DNA from 3 places in the Photorhabdus machadonis genome. Region 1 is predicted to be linked to each of the others. Evidence: riboswitches for the same ligand, from Rfam matches in the RefSeq annotation. Region 1 holds a riboswitch; each other region holds the start of a gene.

Region 1 (7,522 bases):
CATATGCATGAACCTATACCGGCAAAAAATATCGAGCCTACATTGGGAGAGGGTGCACCAACAGATAAAGTATTTATGTTCGAAGAAGCGAAACGCCCAGGCGAATTTATGTCGGCTTTTGAAGATGAACATGGTACTTATATCATGAACTCCAAAGACTTACGCGCGATTGAGCATGTTGAGCGATTAACTAAAATGGGCGTTCACTCTTTGAAAATCGAAGGACGGACAAAATCTTTCTATTACTGCGCCCGCACAGCACAAGTTTATCGCAGAGCCATTGATGATGCTGTTGCAGGAAAACCATTTGATCCAACCCTGCTGACAACGCTGGAAGGACTTGCTCACCGTGGGTATACCGAGGGTTTTTTGCGCCGTCATACCCACGATGCCTATCAGAGTTATGAATACGGCCATTCAATATCCAACACCCAACAATTTGTCGGCGAATTTACGGGAAAATGGGTCAACGGATTGGCTGAAGTTGCAGTTAAGAATAAATTCATGGTTGGAAACAGTCTCGAATTAATGACACCATCAGGCAATATCCAGTTTACACTAGAGGCAATGCAAGATAAAAAAGGCCAACCAATGGAAGTTGCTCCTGGAGATGGGTATATTGTCTATTTACCAATCCCTAAACAAATTGATATTAATTACGCCTTATTAATACGCAATCTAAATGGTATTAGTTCTCAATATGCTCAAACGAGCCGAAACTCAGACAAATAATCACCAATATACCCTTTTGGTGATGATATATTTCTTTTTTTAGAAACAGATCACATCAATACTATTTTATTTACCGTATTATTGTTGGTGAAAAATAAAAAATCAAAAAAGTTTTACAGCAAGACTAGGAACCACCTCCTTGGCCGGCTCAATCTCCCTTGAGCTGGCCTTTTCTTTATCTCTCCAATAAATAAAATCAACAAGTTACAGGATTTATTTACATGATTAATTAAATAGATAAACTTAACTATTAAATTAATAAACCTTTATATTAATATGTTTCTTGTACTCTATGCATTAATAAGAAAATATTTCTACTTATTGAAATATCACACTATCTAAAGAAATTTATTTAAAATTTTCCACTGTTCAATAATGTAAGAAATTCATCATATTTAGACCAAATATTATACAATTCGATAGAATTAGTCAGCTGAAAATTATGAAAATAGATAATTGCAATTTACTTATTGTTAAAACTATTAGTTCAACATTTACCTGACTATTCTGGTTATCAACACAGAACAACTTCTGTTTCATGTATCCATAATATTAACAAGGGTAAAATAGCACTCATCGACCAAAGTCTGGTGAATAACAATGCAGCACATCCCGTATCTCACAAGGATAAAGTTGATATTCATCTTAGCCTTACAACAAGTACTGGTTAGCAAATCAAAAGACAACAGAAACACATTTCTGCATTGGAGCTGAGTGAAAAATATCATCTGGCAATAACACTCAGGAAAAGTCAATCTGGTGAGTAATAGCATGAGCATTCCATCCTATCTATCAAACGCAATATCTTCCATCAACAGGCCAAAAATTGGATAAGATACTGTTTTACAATGAGAAAAAAATGATGGGACGTAACAGATAAATATTTATTACCAATGGAAGAAAGTTAAATATCACCATTGGCAATAAAAAACAGTGGATAATTTTTTATCTGTGAAAAAATAAAATTATATTGATGTGTTTTCCAATTAGTTCACTAATTGATGAATACGGGCTGAAACTAAAAATTTAATACAATAATTATTTCAAATTATAATCATTTTTATGACAGGATAAATAACCACATTGATTGTTGCTTACAGAATTATATATTATTTAAAACTGTAATGAACCAGAACCTTATTTATTTTATATAATCAGGATAAATTAATTGCCGAAATAAAAAATTATATAAAAATGAAATCAATTTAATTTATACAAATAAAAATCTCAAAATATTAACATCTGACCTTATAAAGATAATTAAAATAACATCAGGATACATTGTTTTTTTGTGCGTATTTTACGCACTCAATGAACTTGTTTATGCGAATGCACAATCCAATAATATCAATCACACAGTTTAATATCTCTTACATAGACATGAGGAGACCTCCAGGATATTATTTAACATATCAACTAGTTACCACCCTTAAGTTTATAGTCCATATATAAAGCGATCGGAAAAATCCAAAAAACCTAAACCACAAATATTATATAAAAATAGTTTAATTTCATTCCTTTAATTATGCCGCCATTTATCCCCCCTATAACCTTCCCAAGAGGGGTTGTATTTTTCGTGTGTCATCATGAAACCGCTTTTAATGTTCTTAAAATCAAAAGTCATCACATGAGTATTTAACGGATGGCATTTACAATTTAAGTGAAAGAATACGACCATCTGAAAATCTTCATCTCGATCGTACAGCCCTATATTTTCCTCCACCTTAAAGGTGCAGGCTTTTATAATACTTAAAACTGAGGAACAGAAGATAAATCCCCAACATCAAAATCCGATTTAACCTGACGAGATTGGAATAGATATTTAAATATGAAAATCACATCAGTAGAGCAGAAATATTTTAAATTCCATTTTCCAAAACCTCACCTGTAAACAAAATCATTCCCTTGAATACATAAATCACTTGAAAGTATGATAATGTGGCTCTTACGTTAAAAGGGTTCCTTTTCAGGCCATAAATTTCTCTTTTAAAACCGACCTGAAGCGATCCACTACCACTTACCTCCTAATACAACTTGTTATTTTAAAACGGATAAATGACAATCAATAGTGTTTTTTATGAACTGGAGTAAGACATGACTGATATCGCTAAGTTGTTAGGCAAAGATGCAGACAGTTTATTGCAGCATCGTTGTAGCACCATTCCGAGTGAAAATCTTTATCTGCCAGGCTCCGATTTTGTTGACCGCGTCATGATCGACAATAATCGGCCAAATACGGTTCTGCGCTCCATGCAAACATTGCTAAATCATGGTCGCCTTACCGGTACTGGCTATTTATCTATTTTGCCGGTGGATCAAGGTGTAGAACATTCTGCTGCCGCTTCTTTTGCCGCGAACCCACTCTATTTTGATCCGAAGAATATCGTTGAACTGGCTATTGAAGCAGGCTGTAACTGTGTCGCCTCTACTTATGGCGTGTTATCCGCAGTTTCCCGTCGCTATGCTCATAAGATCCCGTTTCTGGTTAAACTGAACCACAATGAAACATTGAGTTATCCTGCTCAATATGATCAAACTTTATATACCCGCGTTGAACAGGCATTTGAGATGGGTGCGGTAGCCGTTGGTGCAACTATTTACTTCGGCTCTGCTGAATCACGTCGTCAAATTGAAGAAATTTCAGCAGCCTTTGAACGAGCGCATGAATTAGGCATGGTCACGGTATTATGGGCCTATCTGCGTAACTCCGCTTTCAAAAAAGAGGGAGTGGATTATCACGCCAGCGCAGATTTAACCGGCCAGGCTAACCATTTAGCCGCCACTATCGGTGCCGATATCGTTAAACAGAAAATGGCTGAAAATAATGGCGGCTATACTGCGATTGGTTTTGGTCATACAGATAAACGCGTTTACTCCAATTTGACCACCGATCACCCAATCGATCTGGTTCGTTATCAGATAGCTAATTGCTACATGGGTCGTGCCGGCTTGATTAACTCAGGCGGCGCATCCGGTGATAATGATTTGAGTGATTCAATTCGTACCGCCGTCATTAATAAACGTGCAGGTGGTATGGGGTTGATCCTCGGTCGTAAGGCTTTCAAAAAATCCATGAAAGAGGGGGTTGAACTGATTAACGCGGTTCAAGATGTCTATCTGGATCAACAAGTGACTATCGCTTAACAAGGCTTGTCATCGGTGATGATGAATAAAATCGTGAAGACATTAGACATTCTGAGCCATATTGCTCTCATAGCACAGGCATCTTACCCTTCATGACTCATTATCACCGAATCACGCCCCTCACCACCACCGATGAAAATGATGTACAGGCCCAATTCCGGTTCCGACGTCCAGATAATCCGCCTGTTCTAATGCCGCCTGGAGGTAAGATTTGGCAACAGGAAGCGTTGTCTGCCAATTCGGATAACGTGGACGCAAAGCCGCTAATGCCGCAGAGAGAGTACATCCTGTACCATGAGTATGACGAGTCTTGATTCTGGGAGCAGTGAAACGCCATTCTCCATTCCCCGTAAATAGCCAATCAGGGCTTTCACAGTCGGTAAGATGTCCGCCTTTAAGTAAAACCGCTTCGCATCCCAGTGATAATAATTCACGTCCTTGTTTTTGCATGTCTGCTTCGGTTTCTGCTACAGAGCATCTCAATATGGTCGCCGCTTCCGGTAAATTCGGCGTCATCAACGAAACCTTCGGTAATAGCCGTTCAACAACCGCAGAAACCGCTTCCGGTGCCAGCAACAGAGCACCGCTTTTCGCAATCATCACCGTATCCAATACAACATAAGGTACTGAATAACGGCTTATGGCATCTGCAACTACTGCAACATTGGCCGCGTTAGATAACATGCCTATCTTGGCGCTATCGATTCTGATATCTGACAGCACAGAATCAAGCTGTGCTGCAACGAAAGCAGGATCTATGTCATAAACAGATTGTACGCCATGCGTATTTTGTGCAACGAGAGCTGTCATTACTGTTGCGCCATAAGCACCAAGCGCAGAGAAAGTTTTTAGATCAGCTTGAATACCAGCACCACCGCTAGGATCAGTCCCGGCAATTGTCAGTGAATTGATTCTTACCATAGGTACGCCTTCCCACCAGCAAAAGTAAAGCAGGTATCAGGAAAAAGACACCTTGACTTCCCTACGCTGGCATTATCCAGATCAGGTATTACGGGTTCATCTCAGCTCAGTGAAGAGCACCCCGAGTCAAAACAAAAACACCCTATTAGATAACCAACAGGGTGATATCGGTATGTCATTGTTGCCAATAAAAAACCAATTAAGACAACAAATTTACTTCGTCAATTCAAGATGATTGACAAAAAGAAGTTATGCTGCTGTGACGTTTGCCGCAGAAGGACCTTTCTGACCGTCCTGAATTTCAAACTCAACTTTTTGACCTTCTGCCAAAGTTTTAAACCCTTCGCTCTGAATAGCGCTAAAATGTACAAACACATCTTTGCTGCCATCAGCTGGAGTAATAAAACCAAAACCTTTAGATTCGTTGAACCACTTTACAGTACCAGTGATTTTTGCCATTTTAAGAATTTCCTTTGGATCACTTAATTCTAATTCGCCGTTCGGCGCAACATAAAAACCAGAGCGAGTTGCTGCTATTAACAGAACCGTACCTCGTTTACTCGAACGATTTATCACATATTCTTAATATGATGGCAAGCCATTTTTTATCAGCTATGGAGCTAACGCACATATTTAAAATTCTTAACAACAATTATTGTTTAACATAACCGCAAAAATTTGAAAATCCAAGGTTATCCTAATTAGCTTACAGTTTATCCACTCAACAAAATCCCAAATAATATAAATAATTTTAATTTATTTTGTCTGTCTTATTATTAGAGTCTTTATATCTATGGTCTGTCTACAAGCGAGAATCACCCCCTCTTTGAGTGAAAGAAAGAGTCAGCACATTTCCCAATATTCGTCAGTCTAGATATCAGTATTAAATATACTCATTTAATACATATAACATCTTAATATTAATTTCTCGTTTAAGTTTTATTTAAAATAGCAAGAGTAGAATTCTTGAATTTAGATGTTTGTCATATTTTTCGTGACGCAAAGGATCTTCCCAATTTATGTCGCCGGGAAATTGGAGCAATAAATAATGAAGTTTGATTTAACCGCAGCCTGTGCCTTACCAGTAACTTTTCTCGTCTCAGCTGGAACAGTGTTCGCAACAACGGCAAATACCACCAATCAATCATTAACAACCACGGAATCCCATACACAGACCAGTTATAGCAACAGTTCAGACAGTTTATGGGGAAAATTCAACAATAATGTCGCTCTCACTTGGGATACTCCCAGCAATGAACTTTATCTGCCGGTAATTACTTGGCATAACAGATTTACCTACGATGAAGAAAAAATTGACAAATATAATGAGCAGCCCTGGGGTTTCGGTTATGGTAAATACCGTTACGACGAAGACAATGACTGGCATTCTCTCTATGCTATGGCTTTTATGGATTCTCATAACCGTTTGGAACCCATCGTTGGTTATGGGTTTCAGAAAATGTGGATACCCGGTGATTTAGATGGCTTTCGAATGGGTATTGGTTTCACTTTAAGTGTCACAGCCCGCCATGATTATTACTATGTTCCTATCCCACTCCCACTACCGCTATTCTCCATAGAATACGATCGGTTATCGTTTCAGGGGACATACATTCCCGGCACATATAATAACGGTAACGTACTCTTCGCCTGGTTACGCTGGCAATGGTAACCAGATAAAAAATACCAGGCTGTGGGTGACATCAGCCTGGTATCCTTATCGAGATGAACCAGGTATACGTTATCCCTGGTTCATGGTTTCCATTTTATTATTGCGGGAATGGGATATGAGAAACCCAAGCCATAATATACCAATCCAAAATGGCATCAGAATGACTGAAATACGAATACTGTCCATCATCAAAATAATGACCAGTATAAAGACCAAGAAAACCAGACACAGATAATTACTAAACGGGTACCAGAATGCTTTAAATGAAGGTTCTACCCCCTCTTTGACTTTCTTTGCCCGGAATTTTAAATGCGCCATACAGATCATGACCCAGTTAATAACCAGTGTTGTCACCACCAGCGCCATCAATAATTCAAATGCTTTACCCGGCATGACATAGTTAATCAAGACACCAATTGACGTAGCCAATGCAGACATTACGATTGCTTTGGTAGGAACACCACCCTCATTAACTTTTTTCAGCATTCTGGGTGCATTACCTTGCTTTGCTAAACCGTACAGCATCCGACTGTTACAATACACACCGCTGTTATAAACGGACAATGCGGCAGTCAGAACAACAACATTCAGAACATTAGCCACCCAGAAACTATCCAGGTTATGAAAAATCATGACAAATGGGCTTTCACCTTCAATAACATTGCCCCATGGATAAAGCGACAACAACACGGTCAGAGAACCAATATAGAAAATCAATATTCTGTATACCACCTGATTGGTTGCCTTGGGAATACTGATACGTGGATTTTCCGCTTCCGCTGCGGTAATACCTACCAGTTCCAACCCACCAAAAGAGAACATAATCACAGCCATTGCCATGATAAGGCTGGAGATCCCATTAGGCATAAAACCGCCATATTGCCAAAGATTAGCAATACTGGCCTGTGGCCCGCCATTACCGCTGACCAACAGGTAAGCGCCAAAAACAATCATGCAGATAATAGCTGTCACTTTAATGATAGCAAACCAGAATTCGGTCTCACCATATGACCGGACATTAATTAAATTTACCGTATTGATGAGGACAAAAAA
Region 2 (7,522 bases), 2.4 Mb from region 1:
ACAATCCTGCCAACCCTGAGCCATGACGATGCCACTGGAAATTGCCAACGCTTTAATTCGTGTCTGCCGGTAGTGACCAAACAAACCCTTAGTCTGAGCCTGAGCAAGGATCACGGCCAGTTGTGTCGCAAGCGTCACCATAAAGGACTCTTCGGTTTCATTAAACAAGCGTTGTTCCTGCTGCTGAACGACCAGAACACCTTGCAACTGACGACGATAAATGACCGGAACCCCTAAAAAAGCGCGGAAGTTATCTTCTTTAACCTGAGGCAGATATTTGAAACTAGGATGACTGCGGACATCCGCCAAATTAATCAGTTCAGATAATTGACCAACTTGTCCAACCACCCCCTCACCAAAAGCCAGGCTGATAATTCTTCCCCGGGGTTTCCTCAATCCTCGGGTTGCCATCAGGTAATAACACTGCCGTTGATGATCAGCAAGGTAGATAGAGCACACATCCGTGCTCATCGCCAGACAAGTTTCATTCACCAATAGCTCAAGCGCTTCGGTCAAATTGGTTGCCATCGCAACTTTTTCAACAATTTCCCGTAAGCGCATAAGCATGGAACTAACCTAACTTCTTTTGCGACGATAAGAATATGAAGAACGTAACAATGATACGTTTTCCTGCATTGGCATAACAACCGAAGCAAATTCTTTCATCACGCGCCGGTAAACATCACGTTTAAAAGAGACAACCTGCCGGACAGGATACCAATAGCTGACCCAGCGCCAACCATCAAACTCCGGGGTATTGCTATGCTGCACATTAATATCTTCTTCATTACAAAGCAGTTGTAATAAAAACCACCGCTGTTTTTGGCCAATACAGACAGGTCTTGTATCCCAACGCACCAAACGCTTGGGTAATTTGTAACGTAACCAATTACGGGTAGAGGCCAAAACGCGTACATCTTTCCGGCCTAAACCCACTTCTTCATACAGTTCCCGGTACATAGCCTGCTCTGGTGATTCCCCCGGATTAATCCCCCCCTGAGGGAATTGCCAAGAATGTTGCCCATAACGCCGGGCCCACAAAACCTGGCCTTGTCGATTACAAATTACAATTCCTACATTCGGGCGGTAGCCATCATCATCGATCACCAGACTACCTCAATAAACTAAATTTGAAAGATGACTGATTGTTTCACACTACCCTCAAGTGGTAAACCTCTATCATTGGACTTTGCAGTAGCTAGCTAAATCTCTACAATAGCGTCATCTCAACGGGGTGCTGGCTGTTTAAAACAGTCTTGCTGAGAGTAAACCCGCCGAACCTGAATCCGGCTAATACCGGCGTAGGGATTTGAGCTGCTAATTGTTTCACAGAAATTATCTTTACGTTTAGCGCGCCCTCAGATCCTTTGCCAATCCTCTTAATTAAGGAGAGCAAAGTGTTTAAGACGTTATTTTCCAAATTAACCATACTGACGGTACTGTCAGCCTTTACTTTGTTATTGAGTCAGGTTGTACAGGCAAAGCCGGTCTTAACTGTCTACACCTATGATTCTTTTGCCACCGATTGGGGACCAGGGCCCGCGATTAAAAAAGCGTTTGAAGCTGAATGTGACTGTGAGCTGAAATTGGTTGCTCTGGAAGATGGTGTATCCCTGCTCAACCGCCTCAGAATGGAAGGAAAGCGCACGGCTGCCGATATTATCCTTGGTCTGGATAACAACTTGATTCACGCGGCTCAACAAACAGGTCTGTTCACTGAAAGCCAAGTGGATACCAGCAAACTGAAACTGCCTGTGCAATGGAAGAACAGCGTATTTATTCCTTATGACTATGGCTACTTTGCCTTCATTTACAACAAAAATACGTTGCCAAATCCACCAAAGAGCATGGATGAACTGATCAACAGTCACAATAACTGGAAAGTGATCTATCAAGATCCCCGTACCAGCACACCGGGGCAAGGTTTGCTGTTGTGGATGCAGAAAATTTATGGTGATGATGCCCCACAAGCCTGGCAAAAACTGGCAAAGAAAACACTGACAGTCACCAAAGGCTGGAGTGAAGCTTATGGTCTGTTCTTAAAAGGTGAAGGCGATCTGGTCCTGAGTTATACCTCTTCACCGGGCTATCACATTTTGTCTGAGAAGAAAGACTATTATGCTGCGGCAACGTTTAGTGAAGGCCATTACCTGCAAATCGAAGTTGCCGCCCAACTGGCCTCCAGCAAGCAACCGGAACTTGCCCAGAAATTTATGCGGTTTATGTTAACTCCGGCTTTCCAACAGGAAATTCCAACCACTAACTGGATGTATCCGGTTATTGATATTCAACTACCCGAAGTTTATTCACAGCTTTCAATACCCGAGAAATCATTACAGTACAATGCGGAAGACGTCGCAAAACACCGTAACCAATGGATTCGTACATGGCAAAACGCTGTCAGCCACTGATAGCCGGATGGCTGCTGCCGGGGGCGATTGCCGCCGGCCTTTTGCTATTGGTCGCTTTACTGACATTCGGCACACTTTGGTTTAACGCACCTGAAAGCGGCGGGTACTTGCTGACAGAAGATCGCTATTTGTGGCACGTAGTACGTTTTACCTTCTGGCAGGCTTTCTTATCGGCAGTATTTTCTGTTACCCCTGCTATCTTTCTTTCCCGGGCACTCTACCGCCGCCATTTTCCCGGCCGAACTTTGTTTCTGCGCCTGTGTGCTATGACGCTGGTTTTGCCGGTACTGGTCGCTCTGTTCGGCATTCTGACTGTCTATGGCCGAGTCGGCTGGCTGGCACAGTTCTGTGAATGGATAGGAGTCAATTATCCTTTCACCCCTTACGGTTTACAGGGCATTTTACTGGCACATATCTTCTTTAATATGCCACTGGCAACACGGCTGTTACTGCAATCACTAGAAAATATTGCGGTGGAACAGCGGCAGTTAGCCGCTCAATTAGGCATGAATGAATGGCAACATTTTCGTTTCGTTGAGTGGCCTTACCTGCGCCGCCAAATCCTGCCAACCAGCGCACTGATTTTTATGCTCTGCTTCGCCAGTTTTGCCACAGTGCTAGCTTTAGGTGGTGGGCCTGCGGCAACAACCGTCGAGCTGGCAATCTATCAGGCGTTAAGCTATGACTACGATCTCGGCCATGCCGCGTTACTGGCTTTGATTCAGCTGACTTGCTGTCTTGGTCTTGTTCTTCTTAGCCAGAAACTTAACGGTGCGCTATCCATCGGCTATAGCAATCAACAACAGTGGCGTAATCCACAGGATACTTTGCTGAGAAAAATCTGTGACAGCGTGTTAATTACCGCAGCATTGTTACTGCTGGTGCCGCCATTGCTGGCTGTTGTCGTGGATGGTCTGAACAGCGGGGTATTCAACGTATTGTGCCAGCCTGCATTGTGGCAGGCGTTTATTACATCCGTTGTGATTGCTTTAGGTGCCGGATTACTGTGTGTTTTGTTCACAATGATGCTACTGTGGAGCAGCCGCGAGTTGTACCTACGTTATTTACCTCGATGGGGACAAATGATGGAAATAAGCGGTTTGCTGATCCTGGCTATGCCCGGCATCGTGCTAGCAACCGGTTTTTTTCTACTCCTTAACGATACTATCGGCCTGCCCCGCTCACCCTACGGCTTAGTGATTTTAACCAATGCACTGATGGCAATTCCTTATGCATTGAAAGTTCTGGATAATCCGATGAAAGATCTGGCAGCCCGCTATAATCCGCTGTGTCGATCCCTGAACATTCAAGGGATTAACCGGCTGTGCTGGATTGAGCTAAAAGCACTGAAAATCCCGCTGGCGCAAGCTCTCGCTTTTGCCTGTGTCCTCTCAATTGGTGATTTTGGCGTTGTCGCGCTGTTTGGTAATGAAGATTTCCGTACACTTCCCTTCTATCTTTACCAGCAAATAGGGGCTTACCGCAGTCAGGATGGCGCTACCACCGCCTTATTGTTGTTATTGTTGTGTTTTATGCTGTTTAGTTTACTTGAACACTTACCGGGACGACGTCATGCTTAAACTTGAGAATCTGACTTACACCTATGAACATCTGGTGATGCTCTTTAACTTACAAATTCAGGCTGGGGAGCGTATCGCCATTCTTGGCCCCAGTGGAGCAGGTAAAAGTACATTACTGAATCTGATCGCCGGTTTTCAAACAGCAGAAAAAGGTTCTGTATGGCTGAACGGGGAAAATCATACCCGCAGGTCGCCTTCTCAACGCCCGGTATCCATGTTATTTCAAGAAAATAATCTCTTCTCTCATCTGACGATTGAACAGAATATTGGGTTAGGATTACATCCCGGATTACGCCTTAATAGCAAACAGAAACAGACGTTACAGCAAATAGTCTCCCAGGTTTCGTTGGAAAATTGCCTTACTCGTTTGCCTGCTCAACTTTCTGGTGGACAACGACAACGGGCAGCATTAGCGCGTTGTTTAGTGCGCCAGCAGCCAATTCTGTTACTTGATGAGCCCTTTTCCGCTCTTGATCCAGCACTGCGTAATGAAATGCTGGTATTGCTGGAGCAAGTTTGCCATGAACGCCAGCTTACTTTGCTGATGGTTTCGCATAATCTGGATGATGCCGCCCGTATAGCCGACCGCGCTTTATTAGTTGTTGATGGCAATATTCATTATGACGGTTCAACAAATGCATTGGTTGCCGGTACTGTTTCTGAGGCCGCTATTTTGGGGAGGAAAAAAGACGATTTTGTTAAAGCAATTTAAAAATCAAAAGAACATTAGCTGAAGATTAATGGGTTTCATACGGAGAAGTTATATCTAATCGATTAGATCATATAGATAATTTATTAAAGAGATAAAAACGAAAATAAAGTTTACAGACATCATAACATTTGTAGTATTGTCATTATTATCTTTTCTTATTATTAACGGATTTGCCTTTGATATTCAGGAGCCTTATTTCGATTTTGGTTATGTTGATTGTGAACTTTGGCAATATAAAGAGGGTGGCATTGATATAATAAATCCTTTATTTATTTTAACTCCGCTTATCCATTTTTATATTTCATGTTTTTACAAATCATTCTTTTTATTTAAAAAAAACAAAATCAGATCTGTGATTTACTTCGTTTTTGCCGCTGTCTTTGTTCTTTATTGGTTCTATACTTACTACGCTAGATTTATACTTTATTGCTACATGGGATAAGCATAATGGTGTCTAATCTGGCGGTTTTATACCCTTCATCTTTCAAGTTGCTACTTTGTTGGCTGCTTTCACTCACCCCGGTCACAGAGTTATCTATGTGACTGGGGATGCGTTCTCTTGCCGCCGCGCTGCAAATTGAAATCTATTGGGTATAAATTAAAGCAGGATTGACGGCAATATTTGACGAGTTTGACGTTGAACTGAGGGAACGGAGTGACCGATAATTTTACACGTTTCTCTCGATGAGATTTGTTATTGCTCTCCGTTGGTAAAAGCTGTGAAAAATGATAACCATAAATCTAAAGGGTAGGGAAAATATTACAAGATATTTATTTTAATATTCCCCCTAAATTCCCCCCAAGAAAACCAAACTATTATATGAAAATAACACCAACCTATTTAATATAATATATTTTGCTGATTGAAACCGTACTGTGATTAAATAAATATAAATTTATTTTTCCCGCTTTTTTTTCTTTTTCTTCACCTTGCTTTTCAGTTTCAGTTTTAGTTTCGGTTTCCGGATGTCGCTGACGTATGGCTCCAAACTGTCCAGCCAGTTTAAGCACCGCTTTTTTATTGATAAACCAAAAAGACAGACAGGCCGTCTGGACAACAATTAGGCTCCAAAACAGGCGGATAATATCTTCTGTGAAGGTTAAATAGATGACAACGACACAGAGTAAATTGATAAAGACAGAGGTTAATAAACTGATAGCCAGTGTTTGAATAACCTGGCTAATTCCCCGCGTATAGATAAAGGGACTTAGGCAGAGTATCATACCTATAGGGCCAAAAATCGCAATGGTTATTAAAATACCGTGGTTACTACGGATAGCATCAACAAATCCGAATAAATCAAATGGAATGGTAAACATGGACTTTATCCTTGCATAGGTTTCAGCATCGAACTGGGTTTATATCTTAATATCCGGGCAAAAATTATATTGGGAAACTGCTTGATACCCATATTGTAAAGGGCAACGCTTTTATTAAAGAATTCACGTCTGTCTGCAATCTGATTTTCCAGCAGAGTAATCTGCGCTTGCAAATGTTGAAAAGTCGGTTGACTGATTAGGGTCGGATAATTCTCTGCCAGCATCAGCAATAACGACAACTGATGTTCTAATGCATTACCTATCTTCACTTTTTCATCGATTATTTTTGTACCGAGATAATTTTTCCTGACTGCTGATAGTTGCAGAAAGAATGATTTTTCATGGATCATTGCCTGTTCCGCGATTGTGATAAGCTGTGGAATTAAATCAGCCTGCTTTTTCAGTAAAACATCAATATTAGCGAATGCTTTATCCCGGTATTTTTTTAGCATGACAATTTTATTAAAAATCCCCAGGAGATAACGAACCGTGACAAGCAGAATAATGGCTAGAATAAGAAAAGAGAGAATATATTTATCCATTGCTATATCTCTAAAATAACCATTGCAATAACGGAGATTCACGATAAAAAACCGTTAAATGATGAGAGTGATATTTATAGGGAACAGTCAGAATAAAGGCAATTAATATTGCTGCACTAATGACGGTAATCGCAAGATTACGGCGCATTGGTGCAACTTCATTCCAGATTTCTAAATATCTCGTCGAAGTAATCCCCAGTAATTGATGAGGAGCGGTCTGAGTAATAACAACCTGATCGTCTTTTTCAACCGCTGTACCAATAATGAGATATTCTTCATCTGGAAATAACAGGTATTCTTGGTAAGATATGGAATTGGTTTCATAATTCTGATAAGGAGAAAAATTCACAAATGTCAGCGCCTCTGGTGTTGCCTCAATACGGACTGATCCTGAATCATCGGTTAAAGTGAACTGACTGATTTTTTCTTCCGAATGGCGCAGAGAATAACGTTTGCTGCCTTCAGAATCCCTGCTGACATCATATTCATAATAACGATAACCATAGCATAACTTTTTACTCAGTGGACTTTTGAATTGTTTTCCATTTGTTATTTTTCCTTCTATTTCCACCAGACCCATAGCGATTGAACGGATTTTTGATGTGGGTAAAATCTGTTGAAATTTAAGGAAGTTATTTTTCGGTGTTGTTTTCAGTCGGCTAAATAGCTTTTCATAATACCGATACAGTTGGTCTATTTGATTAATGTCCGAGTAGTGCAAGTCTGATGCTTGATAGGCAGCACTAACTTATCGCTCTGCTATGCATAGCGCACAACCCTTGCTACACAAAGCGTTGTACGAAGTGGAGCACTATTTTGGAAAGTTATTTAGTGTACATCAATGTATTTAACTTAAATCTTAGGCGTTCAAGTTACTAGAATCATTATCTATTATAAATATAATGCTATCGCATCTTAATAGTTACAAAAAAATCAAATTTAATCATTTGATTTAAG
Region 3 (7,522 bases), 1.8 Mb from region 1:
GAGATCTTCATCGAGCAGAATTTAGGCCCGCACATAGAACAGAAATGCGCAATTTTGCCGGAGGCTTGTGGCAGCGTTTCATCGTGATAGGCACGTGCGGTGCCTGGATCAAGCGCCAGATTAAACTGATCTTCCCAACGGAATTCAAAACGTGCTTTAGACATCGCGTTATCGCGGATTTGCGCCCCGGGATGACCTTTGGCGAGATCGGCGGCATGAGCAGCAATTTTGTAGGTAATTAGCCCTTGCTTAACATCATCTTTGTTTGGCAAGCCGAGGTGCTCTTTTGGCGTTACATAACAGAGCATGGCGCAGCCAAACCAGCCGATCATGGCAGCACCAATACCGGAAGTGAAATGGTCATAACCGGGTGCAATATCTGTTGTTAGTGGGCCAAGGGTATAGAAAGGGGCTTCGTGACAATGTTCCAATTCCTCTGTCATATTACGGCGGATCATCTGCATAGGAATATGACCGGGGCCTTCGATCATCACCTGAACATCATATTCCCAGGCAATTTTAGTCAGTTCACCTAATGTGTGCAGTTCTGCAAACTGCGCTTCATCATTGGCATCTTGAATAGAGCCGGGTCGTAAACCGTCTCCCAGTGATAGAGAAACATCATAAGCAGCGCAGAGTTCACAAATTTCACGGAAATGTTGGTAGAGGAAGCTTTCTTGATGATGAGATAGACACCATTTCGCCATGATTGAACCCCCGCGGGAAACAATTCCGGTGAGGCGTTTGGCTGTCATCGGTATATAGCGCAGTAATACACCAGCATGAATGGTGAAGTAATCCACCCCTTGTTCAGCTTGTTCCAGCAAGGTATCACGGAACATTTCCCAGGTGAGGTTTTCCGCTACGCCATTAACTTTTTCCAGAGCCTGATAAATGGGGACTGTACCGATAGGAATCGGGCTATTACGCAAGATCCATTCGCGGGTTTCGTGGATATAACGGCCAGTGGAGAGATCCATTACCGTATCCGCTCCCCAACGGGTAGACCAGATTAACTTTTCTACTTCTTCCTCAATAGAAGAGGTGACTGAAGAGTTACCGATATTAGCATTAACCTTCACCAGAAAATTACGACCAATAATCATGGGTTCTGATTCAGGATGATTGATATTGGCAGGAATAATCGCCCGGCCAGCAGCGACCTCCTGACGGACAAATTCTGGTGTGATATTTTCTGGCAACTGAGCACCGAAGCCTTGCCCGGCATGTTGTTGGCGTAGTACATCGCCGTGGATACGTTCACGCCCCATATTTTCCCGTAGTGCGATAAACTCCATTTCCGGTGTGATGATGCCTTTACGGGCATAGTGCAATTGAGTCACGCGTTTGCCTTTACCGGCTTTTAATGGATGAGGGCGGTTATTAAAACGTAAATGATCGAGACCAGCATCCGCCAGACGTTGCTGAGTAAAATCAGAGCTGAGGGCAGTAACGGGTTCTGTATCTTGACGTTCGTCGATCCATTGCTGGCGCAGTTTAGTTAACCCAACATGCACATTCAGCATGGAATCAGGATCGCCATAAGCGCCGGAAGTATCGTAAACAGGGATAGCTTCGTTTTCCTCATATTGCGGTTCTTCGTTTGTTCCACCGATCAAAGTAGGTGATAACTGAATTTCCCGCATTGGGACTTGGATATCGTCACGTGAACCTTGGAGATAAATTCGTCGTGAATTAGGGAACGCGACGCCTTGAATAGAATTAATAAATTCCTGAGCGGCATCGCGTTGAGCTTTACGTGGGCGTGCTGGGCTGGGTTTTGGTGAAATATCGGTTGCAGGGATAACAATATTATTAGACATAGCAAATTCCTAACCGTGTTATTGGGAAAATTGCTTGTCTGGAGCTCGCAGGGAGTAATGATTGGTGGCTGGATAGACTCTTGGTAAGAAAACTGAGTTATCCGACAGCGCTTGATTACTCTTGTTCCCTTCGCGGGTCTTAACCCGATCAGGTTCCGCGGATCCCGAATTAACGGTCTCAGCCTGTGTATGCTGCGATAAAACAGCTTACGCTAGGCACTCCGACAAGAAAGTAAACAGTAGTATAGAAGGGATTATGAAAACTACAACTCTTACTGATTGAAAATATTTACAATGACCAGGTTAATTGTTGCCAGCCTTGTTGTTGTGCTTCGGCTTTTAAACGTGTATCGGCATTGATAGTAATTACCTCATCGGCAAATTGACACATTGGTAGATCATTAATTGAATCACTGTAAAAACGGATAATTTCAGGATAACTATTTTGTTGTTCCAGCCACTGTTTGATCCGTTTGACTTTACCTTCACGAAAAGTCGCAATACCGTCTATTTGGCCGGTATAACAGCCATTTTCCATCACCATATCAATGCCTAGTGCAGTGTGAATATTTAATTCGGTAGCAATCTTTTTCACAATAAAAGAGACAGTGGCTGAGATAATAATGACCGGAATTTGTTGCTGTTGATACTCTGCAACTAGCGCTTTGGCTTGTGGATAAAATCGAGGTCTGATTTTTTCTTTAACAAACTCAACCAAAGATCAACTTGTTCTTGTGAAACTTGATGCAGTGTTTGCAGGCTAAATGCCAGATAATGACTCATATCCAGTGAACCGGCGCTGTAATCAGCCATCATTTTTTTATCTGCTTCAATAAAACTTGGATCAGTAATGATGCTTTTTTCCCATAGAAACTCTGTCCATATAGCGCTGGAATCACCGGAGATTAAGGTGTCATCCAGATCAAATACTGCAAGCAGTTGTGACATGGTATTGTGTTCCTTATGATAAACAGTAACAAAAATACTCTTTTTTTGACTAAAAAGCGTATGATTTATACAGATATTTGTAATAAATAAGATGCCATAATGATGATGCAGCAACAAGTAACAGGTATAGAACGAGGCTGGTGGATTGTCAGCGATGAGAATCGTATTTGGCTCCCAAAAGGTGAATTACCTTTTGGAATAGCGACTCAATGGTTACTGCAAGGAAAAATAGCATTGCCTATCGGTGAATGGCAGGGCGAGAAAGTTTGGCTTATTCGTCAAGAAATGTCTTCCGATATGGTTTCGCTACGGCAAATTGCTTCAAATGATCACGGATTGTTTCAATTAGCTGGCCGGGGAGTACAGCTAGCAGAGTTTTATCGTTCCCATCAATATTGTGGTTATTGTGGCAATGAAATGAACCACAGTGTCAGTGAATGGGCTTGTCTGTGTAACCATTGTCATGAGCGTTATTATCCGCAGATTGCGCCTTGTATTATTGTCGGTATTCGTCGTGATGATCAGATTTTACTGGCTCAGCATCAGCGCCATCGTGGTGGCATATATACAGTGCTTGCTGGGTTTGTTGAAGTAGGTGAAACACTTGAAGAAGCTGTATCCCGAGAAGTCATGGAAGAGAGTAATATTAAAATCCGCAACTTACGCTATGTGGCTTCTCAACCATGGCCTTTCCCGCATTCACTGATGATGGCATTTCTGGCTGATTATGATAGCGGTGAGATCCGCCATGATCCGAAAGAATTGATCAGTGCAAATTGGTACCGTTATGATCAACTACCATTAATTCCACCGCATAATACTATTGCCCGTCGGTTGATTGAAGATACAGTTGGTCTGTGCCGAAATGCATAATATACAGTTTGGCGCAATTAACGGGAGAGATCTATCTGTCATGTTACAATGGTGTCTAATCATTGCAGTCAGATAATATTGCGGCCAATCAATAAACGGAGCCTGTCATGAATGAGTTGAAAAACGACCGCTATTTGCGAGCCTTACTACGCCAACCCGTTGATGTTACACCTGTATGGATGATGCGTCAGGCGGGCCGCTACTTGCCTGAGTATAAAGTTACTCGTGCTGAAGCAGGTGATTTTATTGCTTTATGTAAAAACACTGAACTTGCCTGCGAAGTCACTTTGCAACCTTTGCGACGTTATCCGCTGGATGCGGCAATTCTCTTCTCTGATATTCTCACTATTCCTGATGCAATGGGGTTGGGACTCTATTTTGAGGCAGGTGAAGGCCCGTGTTTTAAATTCCCTATTTTAAGTCGTGCTGATGTGGAAAAACTGCCGGTTCCTGATCCTGAAATGGAACTGGGTTATGTGATGGATGCAGTGCGTACAATCCGTAAGGCTCTGGCGGGTCAGGTTCCTTTGATTGGCTTTTCCGGTAGCCCGTGGACACTGGCGACTTATATGGTGGAAGGCGGTAGTAGTAAGGCATTCACTAAAATCAAAAAAATGATGTATGCCGAACCCGCCGTCATGCACTTATTGCTGGATAAACTGGCAGACAGCGTTACCCTTTACCTTAATGCCCAGATTAAAGCGGGTGCTCAGTCCGTGATGATTTTCGATACTTGGGGAGGCGTGCTGACAGGTCGGGATTATCGCGAGTTTTCCCTGCGTTATATGCACAAAATTGTTGATGGCCTGATCCGTGAAAATGAAGGCCGCCGTGTGCCAGTAACATTGTTTACCAAAGGTGGCGGGCAATGGCTGGAAGCAATGACTGAAACGGGTTGTGATGCCTTGGGTTTGGACTGGACGACAGATATTGCTGATGCGCGCCGTCGTGTGGGGAATAAAGTGGCTTTGCAGGGCAATATGGATCCATCTATGTTATACGCCGCTCCAGAGCGGATTAAGCAGGAAGTTTCGACAATTTTGCAAGGTTTTGGTGTGGGTTCTGGTCATGTTTTTAACCTTGGTCATGGTATCCATCAAGATGTACCGCCGGAACATGCTGGTGTATTTGTTGAAGCGGTACATAAACTTTCAGCTAAATATCATCAGTAAAAATATGATTAACACGAAAGCATTACGTCAGGAACAAATAGAAAAGGCTCAACAAGTCATTCGTCATGATGATTTTTCCTCACCAAAATTGATTGCTGGTGCTGATGTGGGCTTTGAACAGCAAGGAACGGTTACCCGTGCCGCTATCGCTGTTCTCTCTTATCCTGCCCTTGAACTGGTGGAGTATCAGATAGCCCGAATTGAAACTACGCTTCCTTATATCCCTGGTTTACTCTCTTTCCGTGAATACCCTGCATTGATGGCTGCCTGGCAATTGCTGAAACACACACCTGACCTGGTCATGGTGGACGGCCATGGTATCGCTCATCCACGTCGTTTAGGTGTTGCCAGCCATTTTGGTTTATTGGCGCATGTACCTACGATTGGTGTGGCAAAACGTCGTTTATGTGGTGAAAGTGAACCATTGAATGAGCAACCCGGCAGTTATCAGCCTTTGATTGATAAAGAGGAGCAGATTGGTTGGGTATGGCGCAGTAAAAAACGTTGTAATCCATTGTATATTTCTACAGGACACAGAATCAGTCTTGATAGTGCATTGCTATGGGTAGAGCGTTGTGTGAGAGGTTATCGTCTACCTGAAACTACCCGTTGGGCGGATGGTATCGCCTCAAATAGGGCGTTTTTTGAACAAATGATGCAGAAAAATCCTTAAATTCGGTGTAAGCGTGTGGATCTTCTTGAATTTCAGGTAAACTGCGAAGCAAATTATGCATTAATGAGTAAGAACTAATGTTACGAAACCCGATACATTTACGGCTGGAAAAACTTGAAAGCTGGCAGCATCTGACTTTCATGGCGAGTTTATGCGAACGGATGTATCCAAATTACCAGATGTTCTGTCGTCAGACAGCGTTCGCGGAACCTGCACTTTACCGCCGTATTCTGGATTTGGTGTGGGAAACATTAGTGGTAAAAGATGCCAAGGTTAATTTTGATAATCAGCTGGAAAAGTTGGAACAGATCATTCCGTCAGCCGATGATTATGATATTTACGGTGTGTACCCGGCAATTGATGCGTGTATTGCATTAGGGGAAATGCTCCATGCCCGTCTGAGTGGTGAGAGATTGGAGCATACAATTGCTGTGAGTGAAATTTCAATTCGCACTGTTGCTATGCTTGAAATGACCCACGCTGGGAAAGAAATGACCGATGAAGAATTAAAAGTTTCACCTGCCATTGAACAAGAGTGGGACATTCAATGGGAAATTTATCGCTTATTGGCCGGCTGTGAAGAGCGGGATATTGAGTTGATTAAAGGATTGAAAGCTGACCTTCGGGAGTCAGGAATTAGCAACATTGGCATAAATTTAACGCAGTAAAGTGAAAAAACGTGATTTAATGCTTTAAATGCCATGTTCAAAGGCTTCACTTTTGCCCCCACTCTGTTCTACATTTGGGGGGCGAAAAGAAGTGGCTATCGGTGCGTGTATGCAGGGGTGCTGTCATTCGGCATATCCGTCGCACTCGATGCTTTGCAAACGATAAACACACTGTAAGGATAATCTATGAATAAGACTGAATTAGTTGATGCAATCGCAGAAAGCGCAGATCTGACCAAAGCTCAGGCGAAAGCTGCTCTGGAATCAACTTTGAATGCAATTACTGAATCCCTGAAAGAAGGTGATTCAGTACAGCTGGTGGGCTTTGGTACTTTCAAAGTTAACCATCGCGCAGAGCGTACTGGCCGTAACCCTCAAACCGGTAAAGAAATTACAATCGCTGCGGCGAACGTACCTGCTTTCTCTGCTGGCAAGGCACTGAAAGACGCAGTTAAATAATTTCATTGCAAAAAAGAAAAGATAGAAGGGGTGTTTATCCCCTTTTGTTGGTTCGTCAGGGGCTGATGACACTAGGATTCGTCTTCGCGCTCAGCGCCTGTACCAATCAACCCAAAGAACCTTCTTTTAGTGCAAGTGGATTCATCGCAGATGATGGCGTTGTCCGCTTGTGGCGCCTCAACGATCAAAATAGTCAGCCTCTGGTTCTAATGAGTGTTTACAGTCCTTATCGTAATGGCAATACCATCGTGACTTTTTATGAATATAAACAGGGCGATTTACGTCAAATTCGTCGTGAAATCCTGAATGATGAAAAGCCATTGGCTGAACAACTTCGTTTAGATAAATCCGGTGATGTGATTTTTATGCAAAAGCAGTCAAAAACGCGGCGTGAACCCCTTTCCAGTGATGATATTGTTCGTATGCAGTTTGACGCTAAACGGGCTCTTGAATTAAGTGATGCGCTGATCGTGGGAAATGTGCGTTTGATGCAAGGGCACTGGCATAACGGCAAAGTCACTACTTGTGCGGGTGACACGATTGCCGTCGAGTTTGAACCTTACGCGAGGTCATGGCTTGAACAGCGCGAAAAAAGAAGCTACGGTCAATTAACCATTGCTTGGTTGGAAGCTTCGGCTGGCCGCGAATTACTGCTGGTAGCTAATAACGACTTCTGTCGTTGGGAACCGACGAAGGACAGCCTCTGACCTCCGTCAGTTTTGTGATTATTTCAGCCGGTTAATTGCCCGGTATCCAATATCCTTGCGGTAAAAACAGCCACTCCATTCAATCTCTTCTGCTTGCTGGTAACTGTTTTTCTGTGCGTCGGCAATGGTTTTTCCCAAAGCGGTAACACACAGAACACGCCCACCTGCGGTAATAACATCACCGTCTTTCAGCGCTGTA

What was found. Region 1 has a riboswitch for thiamine pyrophosphate ahead of thiD (bifunctional hydroxymethylpyrimidine kinase/phosphomethylpyrimidine kinase). Riboswitches for the same ligand answer to the same signal wherever they lie in the genome.
Region 2: another riboswitch for thiamine pyrophosphate. It lies ahead of thiB (thiamine ABC transporter substrate binding subunit); the one in region 1 lies ahead of thiD (bifunctional hydroxymethylpyrimidine kinase/phosphomethylpyrimidine kinase).
Region 3: another riboswitch for thiamine pyrophosphate. It lies ahead of thiC (phosphomethylpyrimidine synthase ThiC); the one in region 1 lies ahead of thiD (bifunctional hydroxymethylpyrimidine kinase/phosphomethylpyrimidine kinase).

The regions. Positions count from the first base shown of each region.
Region 1 covers NZ_CP199761.1:2,324,737-2,332,258, reverse strand. Annotated here, with positions in the region: gene trhP (prephenate-dependent tRNA uridine(34) hydroxylase TrhP) at 1-732, shown strand, start outside; gene fbaB (class I fructose-bisphosphate aldolase) at 2,827-3,876, shown strand; gene thiD (bifunctional hydroxymethylpyrimidine kinase/phosphomethylpyrimidine kinase) at 3,997-4,797, opposite strand; TPP riboswitch at 4,839-4,931, opposite strand; gene cspE (transcription antiterminator/RNA stability regulator CspE) at 5,047-5,256, opposite strand; gene pagP (lipid IV(A) palmitoyltransferase PagP) at 5,846-6,469, shown strand; gene ACUN2T_RS11120 (amino acid permease) at 6,539-7,522, opposite strand, start outside.
Region 2 covers NZ_CP199761.1:4,752,505-4,760,026, forward strand. Annotated here, with positions in the region: gene ptsP (phosphoenolpyruvate--protein phosphotransferase) at 1-567, opposite strand, end outside; gene rppH (RNA pyrophosphohydrolase) at 577-1,107, opposite strand; TPP riboswitch at 1,221-1,326, shown strand; gene thiB (thiamine ABC transporter substrate binding subunit) at 1,398-2,411, shown strand; gene thiP (thiamine/thiamine pyrophosphate ABC transporter permease ThiP) at 2,387-3,991, shown strand; gene thiQ (thiamine ABC transporter ATP-binding protein ThiQ) at 3,984-4,703, shown strand; gene ACUN2T_RS22865 (hypothetical protein) at 5,541-6,023, opposite strand; gene ACUN2T_RS22870 (LemA family protein) at 6,029-6,565, opposite strand; gene ACUN2T_RS22875 (hypothetical protein) at 6,576-7,286, opposite strand.
Region 3 covers NZ_CP199761.1:505,556-513,077, forward strand. Annotated here, with positions in the region: gene thiC (phosphomethylpyrimidine synthase ThiC) at 1-1,823, opposite strand, end outside; TPP riboswitch at 1,932-2,057, opposite strand; partial or broken gene ACUN2T_RS02485 (HAD family hydrolase) at 2,113-2,771, opposite strand; gene nudC (NAD(+) diphosphatase) at 2,877-3,644, shown strand; gene hemE (uroporphyrinogen decarboxylase) at 3,752-4,816, shown strand; gene nfi (deoxyribonuclease V) at 4,821-5,489, shown strand; gene ACUN2T_RS02505 (YjaG family protein) at 5,567-6,157, shown strand; gene hupA (nucleoid-associated protein HU-alpha) at 6,344-6,616, shown strand; gene ACUN2T_RS02515 (DUF1481 domain-containing protein) at 6,682-7,323, shown strand; gene purD (phosphoribosylamine--glycine ligase) at 7,342-7,522, opposite strand, start outside.